One region of the Vogesella amnigena genome, then DNA from elsewhere that is predicted to be linked to it. Evidence: riboswitches for the same ligand, from Rfam matches in the RefSeq annotation. Region 1 holds a riboswitch; each other region holds the start of a gene.
The links. A riboswitch is a leader RNA that binds a small molecule or an ion and turns the genes downstream of it on or off. The one in region 1 is predicted to bind glycine.
Positions count from the first base shown of each region.

Region 2: another riboswitch for glycine. It lies ahead of glyA (serine hydroxymethyltransferase); the one in region 1 lies ahead of gcvT (glycine cleavage system aminomethyltransferase GcvT).
Region 3: another riboswitch for glycine. It lies ahead of glyA (serine hydroxymethyltransferase); the one in region 1 lies ahead of gcvT (glycine cleavage system aminomethyltransferase GcvT).

Region 1 is NZ_JBHRYH010000043.1:32,253-38,666, reverse strand. Features, by position in the region: gene ACFOKJ_RS13855 (protein-glutamate methylesterase/protein-glutamine glutaminase) at 1-664, shown strand, start outside; gene cheD (chemoreceptor glutamine deamidase CheD) at 664-1,263, shown strand; gene fdxA (ferredoxin FdxA) at 1,444-1,767, opposite strand; gene gluQRS (tRNA glutamyl-Q(34) synthetase GluQRS) at 1,831-2,727, shown strand; glycine riboswitch at 2,847-2,937, shown strand; glycine riboswitch at 2,947-3,041, shown strand; gene gcvT (glycine cleavage system aminomethyltransferase GcvT) at 3,076-4,164, shown strand; gene gcvH (glycine cleavage system protein GcvH) at 4,246-4,632, shown strand; gene gcvP (aminomethyl-transferring glycine dehydrogenase) at 4,827-6,414, shown strand, end outside.
Region 2 is NZ_JBHRYH010000015.1:7,776-14,189, reverse strand. Features, by position in the region: gene ACFOKJ_RS06955 (YitT family protein) at 1-517, opposite strand, end outside; gene mmuM (homocysteine S-methyltransferase) at 687-1,628, opposite strand; gene ACFOKJ_RS06945 (methyl-accepting chemotaxis protein) at 1,691-3,559, opposite strand; glycine riboswitch at 3,986-4,085, shown strand; glycine riboswitch at 4,087-4,182, shown strand; gene glyA (serine hydroxymethyltransferase) at 4,324-5,577, shown strand; gene ACFOKJ_RS06935 (L-serine ammonia-lyase) at 5,699-6,414, shown strand, end outside.
Region 3 is NZ_JBHRYH010000042.1:45,025-51,438, reverse strand. Features, by position in the region: gene tyrS (tyrosine--tRNA ligase) at 1-241, shown strand, start outside; gene ACFOKJ_RS13650 (EAL domain-containing protein) at 518-3,001, shown strand; glycine riboswitch at 3,254-3,352, shown strand; gene glyA (serine hydroxymethyltransferase) at 3,530-4,798, shown strand; gene ACFOKJ_RS13640 (L-serine ammonia-lyase) at 4,801-6,201, shown strand; gene ACFOKJ_RS13635 (DEAD/DEAH box helicase) at 6,305-6,414, opposite strand, start outside.

The DNA.
Region 1 (6,414 bases):
GGTGCAGTTGCCTACCCGTTTCATCCAGCCACAGGTGCAGCCGGTGCCAGCGCTGGCCAATGCGCCCATCCTGCGCAAGGATGCGGTAATCGTGGTGGGGGCCTCCACTGGTGGTACCGAGGCGCTGCGCGAATTTCTCAGCGGCTTGCCGGTGAATACGCCGCCGGTGCTGGTGGTGCAGCATATGCCGGAAAATTTCACGCTGTCGTTTGCCAACCGGCTGGACCAGTGCTGTGCCATGACGGTGAGTGAAGCCACCGATGGCCAGCCGTTGAGCAGTGGCCATATCTATATCGCGCCGGGGCATTCCCACCTCAGCATCGTCAGGAGCGGCGGGCAGCTGTGTACCCACCTGGATCAGGGCGAACCGGTGAATCGCCACCGCCCGGCGGTGGATGTGCTGTTCGATTCCGCAGCCAGCCTGCTGGGCAAACGGGCGGTAGGGGTGATTCTTACCGGCATGGGCAAGGATGGTGCCGCCGGCATGTTGCGCATGCGCGAGGCCGGTAGCTACAACCTGGGGCAGAACCAGGCGACCTGCGTGGTGTACGGCATGCCGCGCGCCGCGTATGAAATCGGCGCGGTACACGAAGTGGTGCCGCTGCCGCACATGGCCGAGCGTGTACTGGCCTATCTGTGCGGCCAACAGAAGCGGGAGGTCTGATGCTTACCGGCCACGCGGCGCACCGCTATCTCGACAAACATTTCAACCGCAATGCCGCCAAGCTGTTGCCGGGCGAGTACCAGGCCACCGACGACGGCCTGCTGCTGGTGACCGTGCTGGGCTCCTGCGTTTCCGCCTGCCTGCGCGACCGGGCTACCGGTATTGCCGGCATGAATCACTTCATGCTGCCGGATCAGGGCAGCAGCAGCAGCGACCGCCTGATGCCGGCTCGCTTCGGCACCCATGCCATGGAGCTGCTGATCAACGACATGCTCAAGCTCGGTGCCAGCCGCCGCAGCCTGGAAGCCAAGGTATTCGGTGGCGGCAATGTGCTGGATGGCATGACCAAGGCTAATATCGGCCAGCGCAATGCCGGTTTCGTACGCGCCTTCCTGGCCCAGGAAAACATCCCCATCGTGGCGGAAGACCTGGGGGCGGATATCGCGCGCAAGGTGTATTTCTTCACTGACAGCGGCAAGGTGCTGATCAAGAAGATCCGCCCGCAGCACACTCTGGTGCAGGAAGAGGAAAGCTACCGCCGCCGCATCGACCGCGACAGCGAGAGCAAGGCCGGCGGCGACGTGGACCTGTTCATCTGAGCCAGTCGAGAGTGTTGACAACGTTCCTTTGCACTGCAAAAGAGTGTTGTTTTATCAACAGGAAGGCTGCCGACTCAAGCACTTGGCTAGAGCGGCCCGGCTTTGCCGGGGCCGGTTACGCATAAGCGGGTAGTTTGTCAGTCGCCAGGGTTGGCCGCATCTGCGGCCAACCTGCTACTGCTAGCGCTCCAGCAGCGGCAGCTTGTCTGTCACCGTGGCCCAGTGTTCATGGTCCGGCAGCGGCTCCTTCTGCTCCACGATTACCGGCCATACCCTGGACAGCTCGGCATTCAGTGCCAGCATGGCGTGCTGGGCCGGCGGCAGCTCCTCCTCGGTGGTGATGGCGTTGATCGGGCACTCCGGCACGCACAGCGTGCAATCGATGCACTCGTCCGGGTCGATCACCAGAAAGTTGGGGCCTTCGTGGAAGCAGTCCACCGGGCACACTTCCACACAGTCGGTGTATTTGCATTTGATGCAGGCTTCGGTTACAACGTGCGTCATTTTTCGCCCTCCAGCGCAGCCCGTGGTGGCCGCCTCTGCTGATTATTGTTTGCCAGCCCGCATATGTCTGCTTCTGATTCCACCTATCGTGGCCGCTTCGCGCCCAGCCCCACCGGTCTGTTGCACGCCGGCTCGCTGACCACGGCAGTCGGCAGCTACCTGGAAGCTCGCAGCCGGGGCGGGCAATGGCTGCTGCGCATGGAAGACCTGGACCCGCCACGTGAAATGCCGGGGGCTGCGGCCAACATCCTGCGCACGCTGGAAGCCTTCGGCTTTGAATGGGACGGCGAGGTGGTGTACCAGAGCCAGCGTCATCACCTGTACCGCGCGGCGCTGGATCAGCTTGTCCGCCAGGGCGACGCCTACGGCTGTGCCTGCACCCGCAAGGAAATCAGCGAACAGGGGCGGCGTGGCGTGGATGGCATGGTCTACCCCGGTACCTGCCGTCACGGCGTGGCTGCAGGGCGCAGCCCGCGTGCCTGGCGGCTGCGGGTGCCGGATGCCGAACTGGGCTTCGACGACCGGCTGCAGGGCTATTACGCGCAACAGCTGCAACGCGACATCGGCGATTTCGTGCTGCTGCGTGCCGATGGCTTCTGGGCCTACCAGCTGGCGGTGGTGGTGGATGATATCGAGCAGGGCATCAGCGATATCGTGCGTGGCGCCGACCTGCTGGTGTCCACCCCGCGCCAGCTGTGGCTGCGGCAGTGTCTGGGCAGCGCGATGGTCAGCCATTGCCACCTGCCGCTGATGGTGAATGCCGCCGGCGAGAAGCTTTCCAAGCAGACGCTGGCGCCTGCCATTTCCCCAGCGTTGGCCGCACAGGAGCTGCGGCTGGCACTGCGGCGGCTGGGCCATGTCGCACCGCCGGAGGTGCAGAGCCTGGCGGAACTGTGGCAGTGGGCGCGCGGCAGTTGGTCATTGTCCACAGTGCCGGTAGGCCCGGTAGTGATCGAATAACTGCCTAAACGCTTGGCGCTAAAGCGATTTATCACGTGCTGCGGCAAGCGACTTGTCGCAAGTGTCTGAAAACTGGGCAAAACCCGACTTGCCAAGCGGGCTTTGGGCGACGATAATCGCCGCATTCCGCAGGAGAGTGCAGCCGCAGGGCTGCCGCCGAAGGCGCAAGTGCACCCGCAATCGCTCAGGCAAAAGGACTGCAAGAATCGGGCCGCAAGGCCTGCTGAATCTGGAGAGCGGCGCATAACGCGCCCACCGAAGGGGCTAACGGCGCAATGCCGGAAAATCTCAGGTGCATGGACAGAGGGGTGTGAGCTAGCGGAAAAACTCACTCCGAGGACTTGCCCAATGACGGCCCCGAAACGTACCCCACTGTTTGACGCGCATATTGCTGCCGGTGCAAAGATGGTTGACTTTGCCGGCTGGGAAATGCCCATCCATTACGGCTCGCAGCTGAAAGAACATGAAGTTGTGCGTAACGACGCCGGCATGTTCGACGTGTCCCACATGACCGTGGTCGACATCAGCGGTAGCGACGCCAAGGCCTGGCTGCAAAAGCTGATCGCCAACGACGTGTCCAAGCTGGGCTTCGAAGGCAAGGCCCTGTACTCCGGCATGCTCAACGAGCAGGGCGGCGTGGTGGACGACCTGATCGTGTACCTGGCAGCCAATGGCTACCGCATGGTGATCAACGCCGGCACTACCGAAAAAGACCTGGCATGGATGGAAAAGCAATCCGCCGGTTTCGACGTGAAACTGCAAGTGCGCCGCGACCTGGCCATGCTGGCGGTACAAGGCCCGCAAGCCATTGCCAAGGTCTGTGCCGTGAAGCCGGACTGGGCTGAAGCCATCCAGGGTCTGAAAGTATTCCAGGGCCTGCCGTTCGGCGAGTGGTTCGTGGCCCGCACCGGTTACACCGGTGAAGACGGCCTGGAAATCATGATTCCGGCTGCCGAGGCCATCAATTTCTTCAATCAGCTGCAGGCAGCCGGCGTAGCGCCGATCGGCCTGGGCGCGCGCGACACCCTGCGTCTGGAAGCCGGCATGAACCTGTACGGCCACGACATGGACGAAACTGTGTCGCCGCTGGAAGCCGGCATGGGCTGGACCATTGCCTGGAACCCGGAAGAGCGTGACTTCATCGGCCGCAAGGCACTGGAAGCCCAGAAAGCCGCCGGCGTGGCCATGAAACAGGTTGGCCTGGTGCTGGAAGGCCGCGGCGTGCTGCGCGAAGGCCTGAAAGTGGTGGTAGAGGGCGCGGGTGAAGGCATCATCACCAGCGGCACCTTCTCGCCGACCCTGAAGCATTCCATCGCCATCGCCCGTGTTCCGGCTGCTACCGGCGCCACCGCTCTGGTGGACCTGCGTGGCACCCTGACCGAAGTGCGCGTGGTGAAAATGCCGTTCGTGCGCAACGGCAAGAAAGTTTTTGAATAAGCTGGTGTATAACGACGTGGCGAGAGCGTCACCCCGGTACTACCCAATCAAGATCCAAACTATCTGCATCAGGAGAATCACATGAGCAACATCCCCGCCGAACTGAAATACGTATCCAGCCACGAATGGCTGCGTCTGGAAGCTGACGGTACCGTTACCGTGGGCATCACCGAGCATGCACAAGAGCTGCTGGGCGACATCGTGTTCGTGGAACTGCCGGCAGTTGGCAGCGCACTGGGTGATGGCGAGCAGGCTGGCGTGGTGGAATCGGTAAAAGCCGCTTCCGATATCTACGCGCCGATCGCCGGCGAAGTGCTGGAAGTGAACGCCGAACTGGAAGCAACTCCGGACCTCGCCAACAGCGAGCCGTACGGCGCAGGCTGGTTCTTCAAGATCAAGCCGGCCAACGCCGCCGATCTGGACAAGCTGCTCGACGCCGCTGCCTACGCAGCCGAAATCGGCGCCTGATCGAATTGCCCTGCCGTCTCTCGATGGCGGGGCTTTTGTTTTTTTGAATCAGGATTCCGCCACGAAAACCACGAAAAGACACGAACGATAAATTAGCAGTCACATCCGTACGATGCGACCTGTCAGGGTGGGTTCGTGTGATTTCGTGGTTTTCGTGGCCAAGATCCTGGTTCTTTAATGACGGAACCGAAGACATGTCGCTCTCGCAACTCTTCAATCATCAAGAATTCATCGAACGCCACATTGGCCCGTGCGAGGCCGAGAAGGCCGAGATGCTGGCCTACGTAGGTGCTGCCTCGCTGGAAGACCTGGTAGCGCAGACCGTGCCGGCCAACATCCGCTTCAACCGCGCGCTGGACATCCCGCCGGCGCAGCGCGAAGCCGACGCCCTGGCCGACCTCAAGGCCGTAGCCAGCAAGAACGTGGTGAACAACTCCTTCATCGGCCTGGGTTACTACCCGGTGCTGACCCCGGGCGTGATCCTGCGCAACGTGCTGGAAAACCCGGGCTGGTACACCGCCTACACCCCGTACCAGGCTGAAATCGCCCAGGGCCGCCTGGAAGCGCTGCTGAACTTCCAGCAGATGATCATCGACCTGACCGGTCTGGAAGTTGCCAACGCCTCGCTGCTGGACGAAGCCACCGCCGCCGCCGAAGCCATGGCCATGGCGCGCCGTGTGTCCAAGTCCAAATCCAACCAGTTCTTCGTGGACAGCCGCGTGCTGCCGCAGACTCTGGATGTGATGCGTACCCGTGCCGAATACTTCGGCTTCGAGCTGGTGCAGGGCCACCCGGAAGAAGCCGGCAACGGCGAATACTTCGGCGTGCTGTTCCAGTACCCGGGCGAATCCGGCGAGCTGCTGGATCTGACTCCGTACATCGCTGCGGCCAAGGCCAAGGGCGCGCTGGCCGTGGTTGCTGCCGACGTAATGGCGCTGGTGGCACTGAAGTCGCCGGCCGAAATGGGCGCCGACGTAGCGGTGGGCAACACCCAGCGCTTTGGCGTGCCGATGGGCTTCGGCGGCCCGCACGCCGCCTTCTTCGCCTTCAAGGACGACATGAAGCGCTCCGCCCCGGGCCGCATCATCGGCGTATCGGTGGATGCCAAGGGCAAGACCGCGCTGCGCATGGCACTGCAGACCCGCGAGCAGCACATCCGTCGCGAAAAGGCCAACTCCAACATTTGTACCTCGCAAGTGCTGCTGGCCAACATCGCCGGCATGTACGCCGTGTACCACGGCGCCGAGGGCGTGAAGCGCATCGCCGCGCGCATCCACCGCATGGCTGCCATCTTCGCCCACGCGGTGAAGGCTGCCGGCGGCAAGCTGGTATTCGACCGCTTCTTCGACACCGTACAGGTTGAGCTGGGCGCCAATGCGGCCAACGTTTACGCCGCTGCACTGGCAGCCGGCATCAACCTGCGCGATGCCGGTAACGGCGTGCTGGGCGTGGCCTTCCACGAAGCCGCTACCGAAGCCGACCTGAAGCAGCTGATCGAGATCTTCACCGGCAAGCCGGCCGATATCGCCGCGCTGGACGCCGCCGCTGCAGACGCCATTCCGGCCGCGCTGAAGCGTGAATCCGCCATCCTGTCGCACCCGGTGTTCAACACCCACCACAGCGAACACGAGATGCTGCGCTATCTCAAGAAGCTGGAAAACCGCGACCTGGCGATGAACCACTCCATGATCAGCCTCGGCAGCTGCACCATGAAGCTGAACGCCACCAGCGAGATGATCCCGATCACCTGGCCGGAATTCGCCAACATGCACCCGTTCGCCC
Region 2 (6,414 bases), on a different contig from region 1:
GGATCAGCAGATCCAGCCCCAGCTGCAGCTTGCCGGCGCGGATGCCGTAACGGTCCTGCAGGTACAGCGCCAGGATGTTGAAGCCACCCAGGCTGGCCTGGTGTCGGAACAGCGCAATAAATCCCATGCCCATCATCAGCCCGCCCACCAGGCCGGTATAGAACGGATTCAGCCCGCCCAGGTGCAGGAACTGGCCATGCATGCTGGTGAATACGGACAACAGGCTCACTGCAATAAAGGTTTTCAGCGTGAAGCGCCAGCCCATGCGACGCCAGGCCAGCCAGTAGAACGGCAGGTTGATCACAAAGAAAATGGCACCAAACGGCAAGCCGGTGCGGTAATGCAGCAGGAAGGCAATGCCGGCGGTGCTACCGGTGAGCAGGCCGGCCTGCTTGAACATTGTCACCCCGAATGCCACCAGCAGAGTGCCGATCAGGATGGCCAGCACATCTTCCAGCAGGCTGTGGGTCAGGTGGTCAGGCGTGGCGTTCATGCTGCTGCGACTAAGAGTACTCATGATGGATATTGCAATGCAACAAAAGAAGCGGCCATTTTACTTTTCCACCCCAATTACCACCAGCATCCAGATCAAGAATCCACAAAAACGCAATTCAGTGCCACTTTGACAAAAATAACGCGCCTACAGCGCAATATTGCACCGTAGGCGCGTAACTACAGCCGTCTGCTTACTGCCCGCGCAGCCAGCCGGCCAGCGCACGGATATCTTCCGGCGTGGTGCGGCAGCAACCGCCGATGCAGCTGGCGCCGGCAGCGCGCCATTGCCTGGCTGCGTCGGCAAAGGCCTGCGGCTCGCTGCTGCCGTGCCAGGTCTTGGTCACCGGGTCATAGGCCTCGCCGGAATTCGGGTAGGTCAGCAGCCGCTTGCCACTGGCTTGCGCCGCAGCCTGCAGCAGCGGGGCAATGTGGCGCGGCGCGGTGCAGTTCACCCCCACCGCCACCACTTGCGCAAATGGCTCCAGCGCGGCGATGGCAGCGGCCAGCGGCGTGCCTTCGCTCAGGTTGGCATCGTCGCGGCAGGAGAAGCTGATCCACGCGGCAGCATGTGGAAACTCCTCTTGCAGCAGCCGTGCCAGCGCCACTGCCTCTACCTGGCAGGGAATGGTTTCGCAGGCCAGCAGATCCGGCCCGGCCGCCAGCAAGGCGGCAATGCGCGGGCGGTGGAAATCCATCAGCTGCTGTTCGCTAAGGCCATAGTGACCACGGTATTCCGAGCCATCGGCCAGCATGGCGCCGTAGGGGCCTACCGAGGCGGCCACCAGCGGCCGCATGCGGCCAACCCGGTTGTGCGCGTCGGCCCAGAAGGCATCGCGCGCCTCGCAGGCCAGCTGCACCGACAGCTGCATCAGCCGCGTGGCCTCCACTTCGTCGATGCCGCGCCGGGCAAAACCGGTAAAGCTGGCCTGGTAGCTGGCAGTAGTGGCCACGTCGGCGCCGGCCACGAAGTAGTCGTAGTGCACATCGCGGATCAGCTGCGGCTGCTCGATCAGCACTCGCGCCGACCACAGCGCGTCGTTCAGGTCGCAACCACGGCGCTCCAGCTCGGAGGCCATGGCACCGTCCAGTACGATGGGGGTGGTGTTATCGAATACGGCAAAGGGATCCTGCACTTGCTGCTCCTTGCAATGAAAAACCCCGGCCTGGGCCGGGGCGGGAATGCGTGACGCGGGAATCAGAGCTTGAAGCGTGCAACCAGCGATTTCAGCTCATCGCCACGCTGTGCCAGCATGTTGATGGTGGCCAGTGCTTCCTGCAGGCTGATATCGGTCTGCTGCGCCATCACGTTCACACGTTCGGCACTGCGCGCCATCTCGTTGGTAGCCACGCCCTGCTCTGCCGTGGAGGAGGTGATTTCCCCCATGCGCGAGGAAATCTCTTCGGCATTGGTCTTGATCACTTCCACCTTGTCGGCGGCCTGGCGCGACAATGCTACACCAGATGCCACCTTCTCGTTGGTGGTGTCGGCGTGTTCGATGGCCTCGCCGGTACGGCGGATCACGGTATCGATCATCTCGGCAATCTGCACGGTGGCGGTAGCGGTACGCTCGGCCAGCTTGCGCACTTCGTCGGCCACCACGGCGAAACCGCGACCGGATTCGCCGGCACGCGCGGCCTCGATGGCGGCATTCAGCGCCAGCAGGTTGGTCTGGTCGGCGATGTCGCGAATCACGCCCACGATGCCCTTGATCTGCTCGGACTGGCCGGACAGGCTGCCCATCACGTTATGCAGCGATGCCACCGCATCCTGAATCGACTGTACTTCGCGCTCCACCTCGGCCATGGCGCGATGCGATTCCACCGAGTTGGTGCGCGACTGCGCCACCAGGCCTTCGGTTTCGCCCACGTGGTCGGCAATGTGGTTGATGCTGACGGTGATTTCCTCGATGGTGGCCGCGGTAGCGGACAGCTCGGTGGACTGCACGCGGGAATCCTGGCCGATCTTTTCCGCCACGCGGCTCAGCTCGCTGGCGTCGCGCGCCAGTGCGTCGGACTCCTCGCGCACGGTGATGAACATCTCGCGCAGCTTGGCAACAAACTGGTTGAAGTCATCGGCAATCTTGCCCACTTCATCCAGATTGCCCACCGGCAGGGTCTTGGTAAGGTCGCCATGGCCGCTGGCCACTTCCTTCATTGCCTTGTGCAGGGTGCCCAGGCCGGACAACATGCGCGCCACACCGACATACGCGAAGATACCAGCCAGGATCATGCCGGCCACGGCCAGACCTACCATCACCATCAGCAGCTGGCGTACCGGCGCCATGGCAGCCGCATGCGGCACGGCCACACCCAGCAGCCAGGTCGTATTCGGTACCGGGAACAGCGCCACCATCTGCTTGCTGCCATCCAGCTCGGCAAACTGGATCTGGCCATCCTTGTTCAGCGCGTTCAGGTCAAAGCCCGGAATCACGTCGCTGATCTTCTTCAGACCGGAATCCTTCTGCGGATGGGCAATCACGTCGCCAGCGGCAGTAATCAGGAAGGCGTAGCCATCGCCCGGCAGCTTGGCGGCAGTCACTTCCTCCACCACCCGTGCCAGGGTCACGTCACCACCGGCCACGGCCACCAGCTGACCGCCATCCTTGCGCGCCTGGGCAAAAGTGATGATCGGGCGCTTGGTAGCGGCATCGATATACGGCGGCGAAGCGATTGGGCCGTTGGCATCCTTGGCCGCCAGGAACCACGGACGGCCAGTCGGGTCGTAGCCCGGCGGCACCGGCGAACCGCCGGTGAACTGGGTCATGGTCTTGTCCGGCTGGCCAACATACATGTCATCGAACTTACCGGCCTGCTGTGCCTGGTCGAGAATGGGCTTGAGTTCACCGGTACCAAAGCGCGGCAGTACCGATGCCACGATGGTCTGGCGCACCTGCACCCACTCGGAGACAAAGCTCACCTTGTTGTCGGCCGCCATCTTGATCTGGCCTTCGATCTGGCTCTCCAGCGTGGAGCTCATCTTCCAGTAGGCCACGCTACAGAAGACGACGGCCAGGGCTGCGATGACCAGCAGCACAAACGCCATCAGTTTTGCGCGCAAAGACATGATTGGTTCTTCCCCTGTTTATTGAATTATGGAGTTGGGTTTTGCTACAAACGAGGGCTGGCCTCGTTCCTTTTATAGTCAGAAATCAATTTCGTGTACTTTTGCTTGCGCCACCGTGCACAAGCTAACGACATTTGATTTAAAACAATTTTACATTTTCGATATGTTAGGTTTAAGCCGGAAAAATTTCCACTAGAAGCTGAAGAAAGTTCCCGATGGCCGTTCCCGGCAAGATGCCAGCCTTGCTAGCCCGCTCGCTGTGCACCACTCAAGGAGCACGGCCGTGGATTCGGCAGCAAGCATTCCGCGGCAAGCCGATCAGCAATTGCTGCAACTGCACATCGAATACTGTCCGACATGCGTTGACAGCCCGCGCCGGCTTCTCTAGATTGCGCCAAGCCACGCGGCCAATTTCACAGGTTGGCCGCCACCAGTGCAGGAGAGACTGCCCGGGCCTTGCGCCTGGCGGCAGCGCCGAAGGGGAATCGCCCCAGAAACTCTCAGGCAAAAGAACTGCTCTGGTCAGGCACTCTGGAGAGTAGGCCCGCAGCCGCGCGGCCTCGCCGAAGGCAGCATGGCCAGTACACACTGCGCCGCAATCTCTCAGGCAAAGGGACAGAGGGGGCATCGTCCGGTGATACCGGGCGGACGCCCATCCATCTGTCTGCCACACCCAGCAGACCGTCTGCCCGTCACCGCCCGTTTTGCAAGGCGCGGTGCGGCCAACCTTTTGCCGCCAGCGCCGGTGACCAAGGAGATACCCAATGTTTACCCAGGACATGCAGATTGCCGGCTTCGACGACGCCCTGTGGGCCGCCATGCAGGCCGAAGACCAACGCCAGCAGGACCACATCGAGCTGATTGCCTCCGAAAACTACACCAGCCCGCGCGTGATGCAGGCGCAGGGCAGCCAGCTCACCAATAAATACGCCGAGGGCTACCCCGGCAAGCGCTACTACGGCGGCTGCGAGCACGTGGACGTGGTGGAGCAGCTGGCCATCGACCGTGCCAAACAGCTGTTCGGCGCCGACTACGCCAACGTGCAGCCGCACTCCGGCAGCCAGGCCAATGCCGCCGTGTACATGGCGCTGCTGGAGCCGCACGACACCGTGCTTGGCATGAGCCTGGCCCACGGCGGTCACCTCACCCACGGCGCCAAAGTCAACTTCTCCGGCAAGATCTATCACGCAGTGCAGTACGGTCTGAATCCGGAAACCGGCGAGATCGATTACGACGAAGTGCAGCGCATGGCCAATGAATATCAGCCGAAGATGATCGTGGCCGGCTTCTCCGCCTACTCGCTGATCGTGGACTGGAAGCGCATGCGCGAGATCGCCGACAGCATCGGCGCCTACCTGTTCGTGGACATGGCGCACGTGGCCGGTCTGGTGGCTGCCGGGCTGTACCCTAACCCGATTCCGCACGCCCACGTGGTGACCACCACCACCCACAAGACCCTGCGCGGCCCGCGTGGCGGCCTGATCCTGGCTGCGGCCAACCTGGAGCTGGAGAAGAAGCTGAATTCGGTGGTATTCCCCGGCATTCAGGGCGGCCCGCTGATGCACGTGATCGCCGCCAAGGCCGTAGCGTTCCAGGAGGCGCTGCAGCCGGAATTCGTCGACTACCAGAAGCAGGTACTGGCCAACGCCCGCGCCATGGTGGCGGTGTTCCAGGAGCGCGGTTACAGCATTGTGTCCGGCAAAACCGACGACCACCTGTTCCTGCTGAGCCTGATCGACAAGGGCCTTACCGGCAAGGCTGCCGACGCCGCGCTGGGCGCCGCTCACATCACCGTGAACAAGAACGCGGTGCCGAACGACCCGCAAAGCCCGTTCGTGACCAGCGGCATCCGCATCGGCACCCCGGCCATCACCAGCCGTGGCTTCAAGGAAACCGAGGCGCGCCAGGTGGCGCACTGGGTGTGCGACATCCTCGACGACATCGAGAATCCGGAAGTGAGCGCGCGTGTAAAACGCCAGGTAGCGGAGCTGTGCGCCGCCTATCCGGTCTATCGTTAAATAGTAGTGAACGTTGCGGCCAACCCTGGCCGCAACGTATTGTCCAATAACACGGGCTTACCGCCTGTAAACCGGGCGCCGCCAACCCACGGCGGCGCCGCAACCAGACAAGAGAAGCAGCATGGCTATCAGTGTTTTCGACCTGTTCAAGATCGGCATCGGCCCCTCCAGCTCCCACACCGTCGGCCCGATGCGCGCCGCGCGGCAGTTTGTTGCCCGCCTGGAAAAAGACGGCTTGCTGGCCGCCACCACGCGCGTGAAATCGGAAATGTTCGGTTCGCTGGGCGCCACCGGCAAGGGGCACGGCACCGATACCGCGGTGCTGCTGGGTCTGGCTGGCGAACAACCCGACTTGGTCGATACCGACGCCGTGCCGCAGATACTGGCCACCATCCGTACCGACAAGGCCATCAACCTGCTCGGCCAGCAGCTCATCGCCTTCAACGAAGCGGAAGACCTGCTGCTGTACAAGCGCAAGGCCCTGCCCTACCACCCCAACGGCATGATCTTCGAAGCCTTCGACGCTGCCGGCAACAGCCTGTCCAAGCGTGCCTACTACTCGGTAGGCGGCGGCTTCGTGGTGGACGAGGCAGCGATCGATGCCGGCTTTGTGCCGCCGGGCGTGACCGAACTGAAGCACCCGTTCAAGACCGGTGCCGAGCTGCTGGCGCTGTGTCAGCGCCACGGCAAGAGCATCAGCCAGATCATGCTGGAGAACGAGCTGGCCTGGCGCAGCGAGGGAGAGGTGCGCGCCGGTCTGCTGCAGATCTGGCAAGTGATGCAGGGCTGCGTGCAGCGCGGCTGCAGCCACGAAGGCATCCTGCCCGGCGGCATGAA
Region 3 (6,414 bases), on a different contig from region 1:
TGGCATGCCCAGTGTCCAGCTGCCACGCGACAATGCCGGCCTGATCGACACCCTGGTGGCAGGCGGCCTGGCCAAGTCCAAGTCTGAGGCCCGCACCTTCATCCAGAGCGGCGCGGTGAGCATCAACGGCTACAAGGCAGACAGCCTGGAACACCAGATTGCCGATGGTGAGCGCCTGTTTGGCCAGTACAGCCTGCTCAAGCGCGGCAAGAAGAACCACACCCTGATCTGCTGGCAGTAAACCCGCTGCCACACCCCCAACGGGGCCGGCGCACGACAGCATCACCTGTTACGCGCCGGCCCCGTTTTGCTGCCGCCATCCCGCGCCAGCCCCACCGCAATCGGTGCCATCTCCTGCTGCCCGCCGGCAAATACTATGCAGTTTGCGTGCTTGCAGCTATATATTGATAAGAATTCATTCAAACTCGTTTTGCCGCCTATCGCCGTCTCGCCACACCTCGACCTGACCTGAAATGCCCATACAGGGGGCACGCAACAAGAAAGGCGACCTAGACTCATGCGACCACCACCCAGCAGCCATCACGCTCGCTTGCTGCGCACCGTCTGGCCTTTTGTGCTGGTGGCCATACTGCAGGCTGCCGTCAGCGGCATCAGCCTGTACATGCTGTCGAATGTGCGCGCCTATGTCAGCGGCGAGAGCCTGTGGTCGAAGGGGCAGAAAGATGCCATTCACTATCTGAAGCTTTATGCCGACAGCGGCGACCCGCTGCTGTTTCAGCGTTACCAGCAAGCCATCGCCATTCCGCTGGCGGACCGTGACGGCCGACAGGCGCTGGATGCCGCCGAGCCTGATCTCGCGCGCGCCGGCAGCAGTTTCATACAGGGCGGCAACCACCCGGACGACGTCCCCGGCATGATCTGGCTGTACCGCAATTTCCGCCACGTCAGCTACCTGAAAACCGCCATCCAGCACTGGACCGCCGGCGACCATCACCTGCTGCAGCTCACCGAGCTTGCGGCCAGCATGCATGCCACCTTCAGCCACCACCGCCCCAGCCCTGAGGAAATACGCAGCTGGGCGGCGCAGATCCGCCACATCAACGAACAGCTCACCCCGCTGGAAAAGGCCTTCTCCGATTCGCTGGGGGCCGCCTCCCGCTTCATCCAGCAGCTGCTGCTCACCGTCAACGTACTGGCCAGTGCACTGCTGGTCATGCTGGCAACCCGGCGTACCAGCAAGCTATTGCGACAGCGCACCGCATTCGAACAAGCCCTGAACGAAGAAAAGGAACGCGCTCAGGTTACCCTGGCCTCGATTGGCGATGCCGTCATCACCATTGATGAAGCCGGCTTCATCTCCTACATGAACCCGGCAGCCGAGCAGCTCACCACCTGGCTGGACGAACAGGCACGCGGACTGCCGCTGAACTCCATAATCCGCATGCTGGACGAGCAGAACCAGCAACAAGACGGCCAGCTGCTGGAAGAGATACTGAGCGGAAAAACCAGCGGCAGCAGCCAGCATGCCCAGCTGATGGTGCGCCTGGACGGCAGTGCCATTGCCATTTCCCTGGTTGCCGCGCCGATCTTCAGCCATGGCCGTGTCAGTGGTGCGGTACTGGTGCTGCACGACATGACCCGCGAGCGCCAGTACGTTGCCAACCTGTCCTGGCAGGCCAGTCACGATGCGCTCACCGGCCTGGTAAACCGCCGCGAATTCGAGCAGCGCCTGGAGCTCGCCATCGAGCGGCAGGCCAGCAGCAGCAAGCCGGTAGAACATGCGCTGATGTTTCTCGACCTGGACCAGTTCAAGCTGGTGAATGACACCAGTGGACACGCAGCCGGCGACGAGCTGCTGCGCCAGATCTGCACCCTGCTGCAAAAACAGTTGCGTGACGGGGACACCCTGGCCCGGCTGGGCGGCGACGAATTCGGCATCCTGCTGGAGCACTGCCCTGCCATTCATGCCGGCCAGATTGCCGAGGCGTTGCGGCAAACCGTGCAGGATCTGCACTTTGTCTGGCAGGGCCGGCCGTTCAATACCAGTATCAGCATCGGGCTGGTGCATCTTAGCCGGCCACTCAGCACCCTGGCCGAAGCCCTGCGCGCTGCGGATGTCGCCTGCTACATGGCCAAGGAAAAGGGGCGCAACCGGGTGCAGGTCTACCATCCGGACGACTCGGAACTATCGATGAAGTACGGCGAGATGGCCTGGGTGCAGCGCATCCACCTGGCACTGGAGGAAAACCGCTTCCGTCTATACATGCAGCAGATCGCGCCGCTGCACGAAGAGGCGTCCAGCGGCGTCCATATCGAGTTGCTGCTGCGGCTGCACGATGAATTCGGCCGCCTGGTACCGCCGATCAGCTTCATCCCGGCGGCGGAGCGTTACGGCCTGATGCTGCTGATCGACCGCTGGGTGGTGCAGCAGGCATTTGCCACCCTGGCTGCCAGACAGCATTGCCGTAAGGGGGCCCCCATTGCCACCTGCGCCATCAACCTGTCCGGCAACAGCATCGGCGACGATGCTTTTCTCGATTTCGTGCGCGAGCAGTTCCGCCAGCATGCCATTGCACCGCACAGCATCTGTTTCGAGATCACCGAAACCAGCGCCATCGCCAATCTCAGCGATGCCACGCGCTTTATTGCCGAGCTGCAGCAGCTGGGCTGCCGTTTCTCGCTGGATGATTTCGGCTCCGGCATGTCATCGTTCAGCTACCTGAAACACCTGCCGGTGGACTACCTGAAGATCGACGGCAGCTTCGTCAAGGACATGCTGGACGACCCCATCGATCACGCCATGGTGGCAGCCATCAACCACATCGGCCACGTGATGGGCAAGCGCACCATCGCCGAGTTCGTCGAAACGCCGCAGCTGATGCAGGCCGTTGGCCTGCTGGGCATCGATTATGCCCAGGGCTACGCCATCATGCGGCCGCAACCCTTCACCTGCGACTGCGAATTGCAGACAAACTTTCCGCATGGTTGCCAACCGCTGACAGATGCACTGAACCAGGACCGCGACGCCGAGACGCGCTGACCGCAGGCCGACTGTGGCAAAAACACATCAATTCCCATATAAATCAGCAATTTATTTTTACAGCGACATGCGAAGGCCGCCCCTGACGGCATTGCCATAAGCGACCGCTTTCATTTTGACCGCGACGCAAATCCACCTATTTTCCTCCCGGCGCAATCCCCACCGCCAGGCGCCCTGCCATCGCCATGGCCAGGCGCTCCACCGGCGGCATTGACGCCCGACAACCCGCTCTCTAGATTGGGTCGCAGCCACATCAGGCAGACAGGAGAGATCGCCCGGTTGCAAAACCAGCGGCGGCGCCGAAGGGGAATCGCCCCGAAAACTCTCAGGCAAAAGGACTGTCTGCCCAGGCTCTCTGGAGAGCAGGCGCCCGCATGGCGCCTCGCCGAAGGCAGCACGGTGCGTACACGCGCACCCAATCTCTCAGGCACACGGACAGAGGGGGCAAGCAAGGTCGCTAGCGACCACCCACCCCCATTTACCGGGCTTGCGGCCAAGGTTGGCCGCAGCCTTTGTCTGGAGAGCGCCATGTTTACCCGTGATATGCAGATTGCCGGCTTCGACGACGCCCTGTGGGCCGCCATGCAGGCCGAAGACCAACGCCAGCAGGACCACATCGAGCTGATTGCCTCCGAAAACTACACCAGTCCGCGCGTGATGCAGGCCCAGGGCAGCCAGCTCACCAACAAGTACGCCGAGGGCTACCCCGGCAAGCGCTACTACGGCGGCTGCGAACACGTGGACGTGGTGGAGCAACTGGCCATCGACCGTGCCAAAGCGCTGTTCGGCGCCGACTACGCCAACGTGCAGCCGCACTCCGGCAGCCAGGCCAATGCCGCCGTGTACATGGCGCTGCTGGAGCCGCACGACACCGTGCTCGGCATGAGCCTGGCCCACGGCGGCCACCTCACCCACGGCGCCAAGGTCAACTTCTCCGGCAAGATCTACCACGCGGTGCAGTACGGCCTGAATCCGGAAACCGGCGAGATCGATTACGACGAAGTACAGCGCATGGCCAATGAGTACCAGCCGAAGATGATCGTGGCCGGCTTCTCCGCCTACTCGCTGATCGTGGACTGGAAGCGCATGCGCGAAATCGCCGACAGCATCGGTGCCTACCTGTTCGTGGACATGGCCCACGTAGCTGGCCTGGTAGCCGCCGGCCTGTACCCGAACCCGATTCCGCACGCCCACGTGGTGACCACCACCACCCACAAGACCCTGCGCGGCCCGCGTGGCGGCCTGATCCTCGCTGCGGCCAACCCGGAGCTGGAGAAGAAGCTGAATTCGGTGGTATTCCCCGGCATCCAGGGCGGCCCGCTGATGCACGTGATTGCCGCCAAGGCGGTGGCATTCCAGGAGGCGCTGCAGCCGGAATTCGTTGATTACCAGAAGCAGGTGCTGGCCAACGCCCGCGCCATGGTGCAGGTGTTCCAGGACCGTGGCTACAGCATCGTCTCCGGCAAAACCGACGACCACCTGTTCCTGCTGAGCCTGATCGACAAGGGCCTTACCGGCAAGGCGGCCGACGCCGCGCTGGGCGCCGCCCACATCACCGTGAACAAGAACGCGGTGCCGAACGATCCGCAAAGCCCGTTCGTGACCAGCGGCATCCGTATCGGCACCCCGGCGATCACCAGCCGTGGCTTCAAGGAAACCGAAGCGCGCCAGGTGGCGCACTGGGTGTGTGACATTCTCGACGACATCGAGAACCCGGAAGTGAGCGCGCGTGTAAAACGCCAGGCTGCAGAGCTGTGTGCCGCCTTCCCGGTATACCGTGAAACCAGCGGGAGCTGATCATGGCCCTCAGCGTGTTTGATCTGTTCAAGATCGGCATCGGCCCGTCCAGCTCGCATACCGTCGGCCCGATGCGTGCCGCGCGGCAGTTTGTCGCCCGTCTGGAAAAAGACGGTCTGCTGCCGGCAGTGGCCAGCGTGCGCTGCGAGCTGTTCGGCTCGCTGGGCGCCACCGGCAAGGGCCACGGCTCCGACATTGCCGTGCTGCTTGGGCTACAGGGCGAGCTGCCGGACGAAGTGGATACCGATGCGGTGCCGGGCATGGTGGCGGCGATTCGTGACAGCAAGCGGCTGCGGCTGCTTGGCAGCCACGAAATCGCCTTTGCCGAGGGTGAACATCTGGTGCTGCACAAGCGCAAGACACTGCCCTTTCACCCGAACGGCATGACCTTTGAGGCGCGTAACGATCAAGGTGAAGTGCTGGACAAGCGCGCCTACTACTCGGTGGGAGGTGGCTTCGTGGTGGATGAGGCGGCAATCGATGCCGGCTTCACCCCACCGGGCAGCGAGGAGCTACGCCACCCGTTCAGCAGCGGCGCCGAACTGCTGGCGCTGTGTCAGCGTGAAGGCAAGAGCATCAGCCAGATCATGCTGGAAAACGAGCTGGCCTGGCGTAGCGAGGAAGAAGTGCGTGCCGGTCTGCTGCGTATCTGGCAGGTAATGCAGAACTGCGTACAGCGCGGCTGCGCACAGGAAGGCATTCTTCCTGGCGGCATGAAGGTGAAACGCCGTGCTGCCGACCTGTACCGCAAGCTCACCAATGCCCCGGAAGCCAGCCTGCGCGACCCGCTGACGGTAATGGACTGGGTAAACCTGTACGCACTGGCGGTGAACGAGGAAAACGCCGGCGGCGGACGAGTTGTCACTGCGCCCACCAACGGTGCTGCCGGCATCATCCCTGCCGTGCTGCACTACTACGCGCGTTTTGTGCCGGGTGCCAACGAGGATGGCGTGGTGCGCTTCCTGCTCACCGCTGGCGCGATCGGCATCCTGTTCAAACTCAATGCCTCCATCTCCGGTGCCGAAGTCGGTTGCCAGGGCGAAGTCGGTTCGGCCTGCTCGATGGCAGCCGGCGGCCTTGCCGAGGTAATGGGCGCGACGCCGGAGCAGGTGGAAAACGCCGCCGAGATCGGCATGGAGCATAACCTGGGCCTGACCTGCGACCCGGTGGGCGGCCTGGTGCAGGTGCCGTGCATCGAGCGCAACGCCATGGCGGCGGTAAAGGCCATCAACGCGGTGCGCATGGCACTGCGCGGCGATGGCCAGCACTTTGTGTCGCTGGACCGGGTCATCAAGACCATGCGCGACACCGGCCGCGACATGAACAGCAAGTACAAGGAAACCGCGCGTGGCGGCCTGGCGATCAATGTGATTGAGGTGCCGGTGAATATCGTGGAATGCTGATGCCCGCTTGCGGCCAACCCTGAGCGCAAGCCTGGGGCTGCTGCATAGAAAAACCGCCCTGCCTTTACTGGCAGGGCGGTTTTTTTGAATGGCTCGCTAACGCTTATTCTGCGCGCGGGGCACGGCGTTCGCCGCCATGGCCACCCTGACGCGGACCGCTGCTGCCGCGGCGATCGCCGTAGCTGCTGCCACCACGGTTGCCTGCGTAGCCGG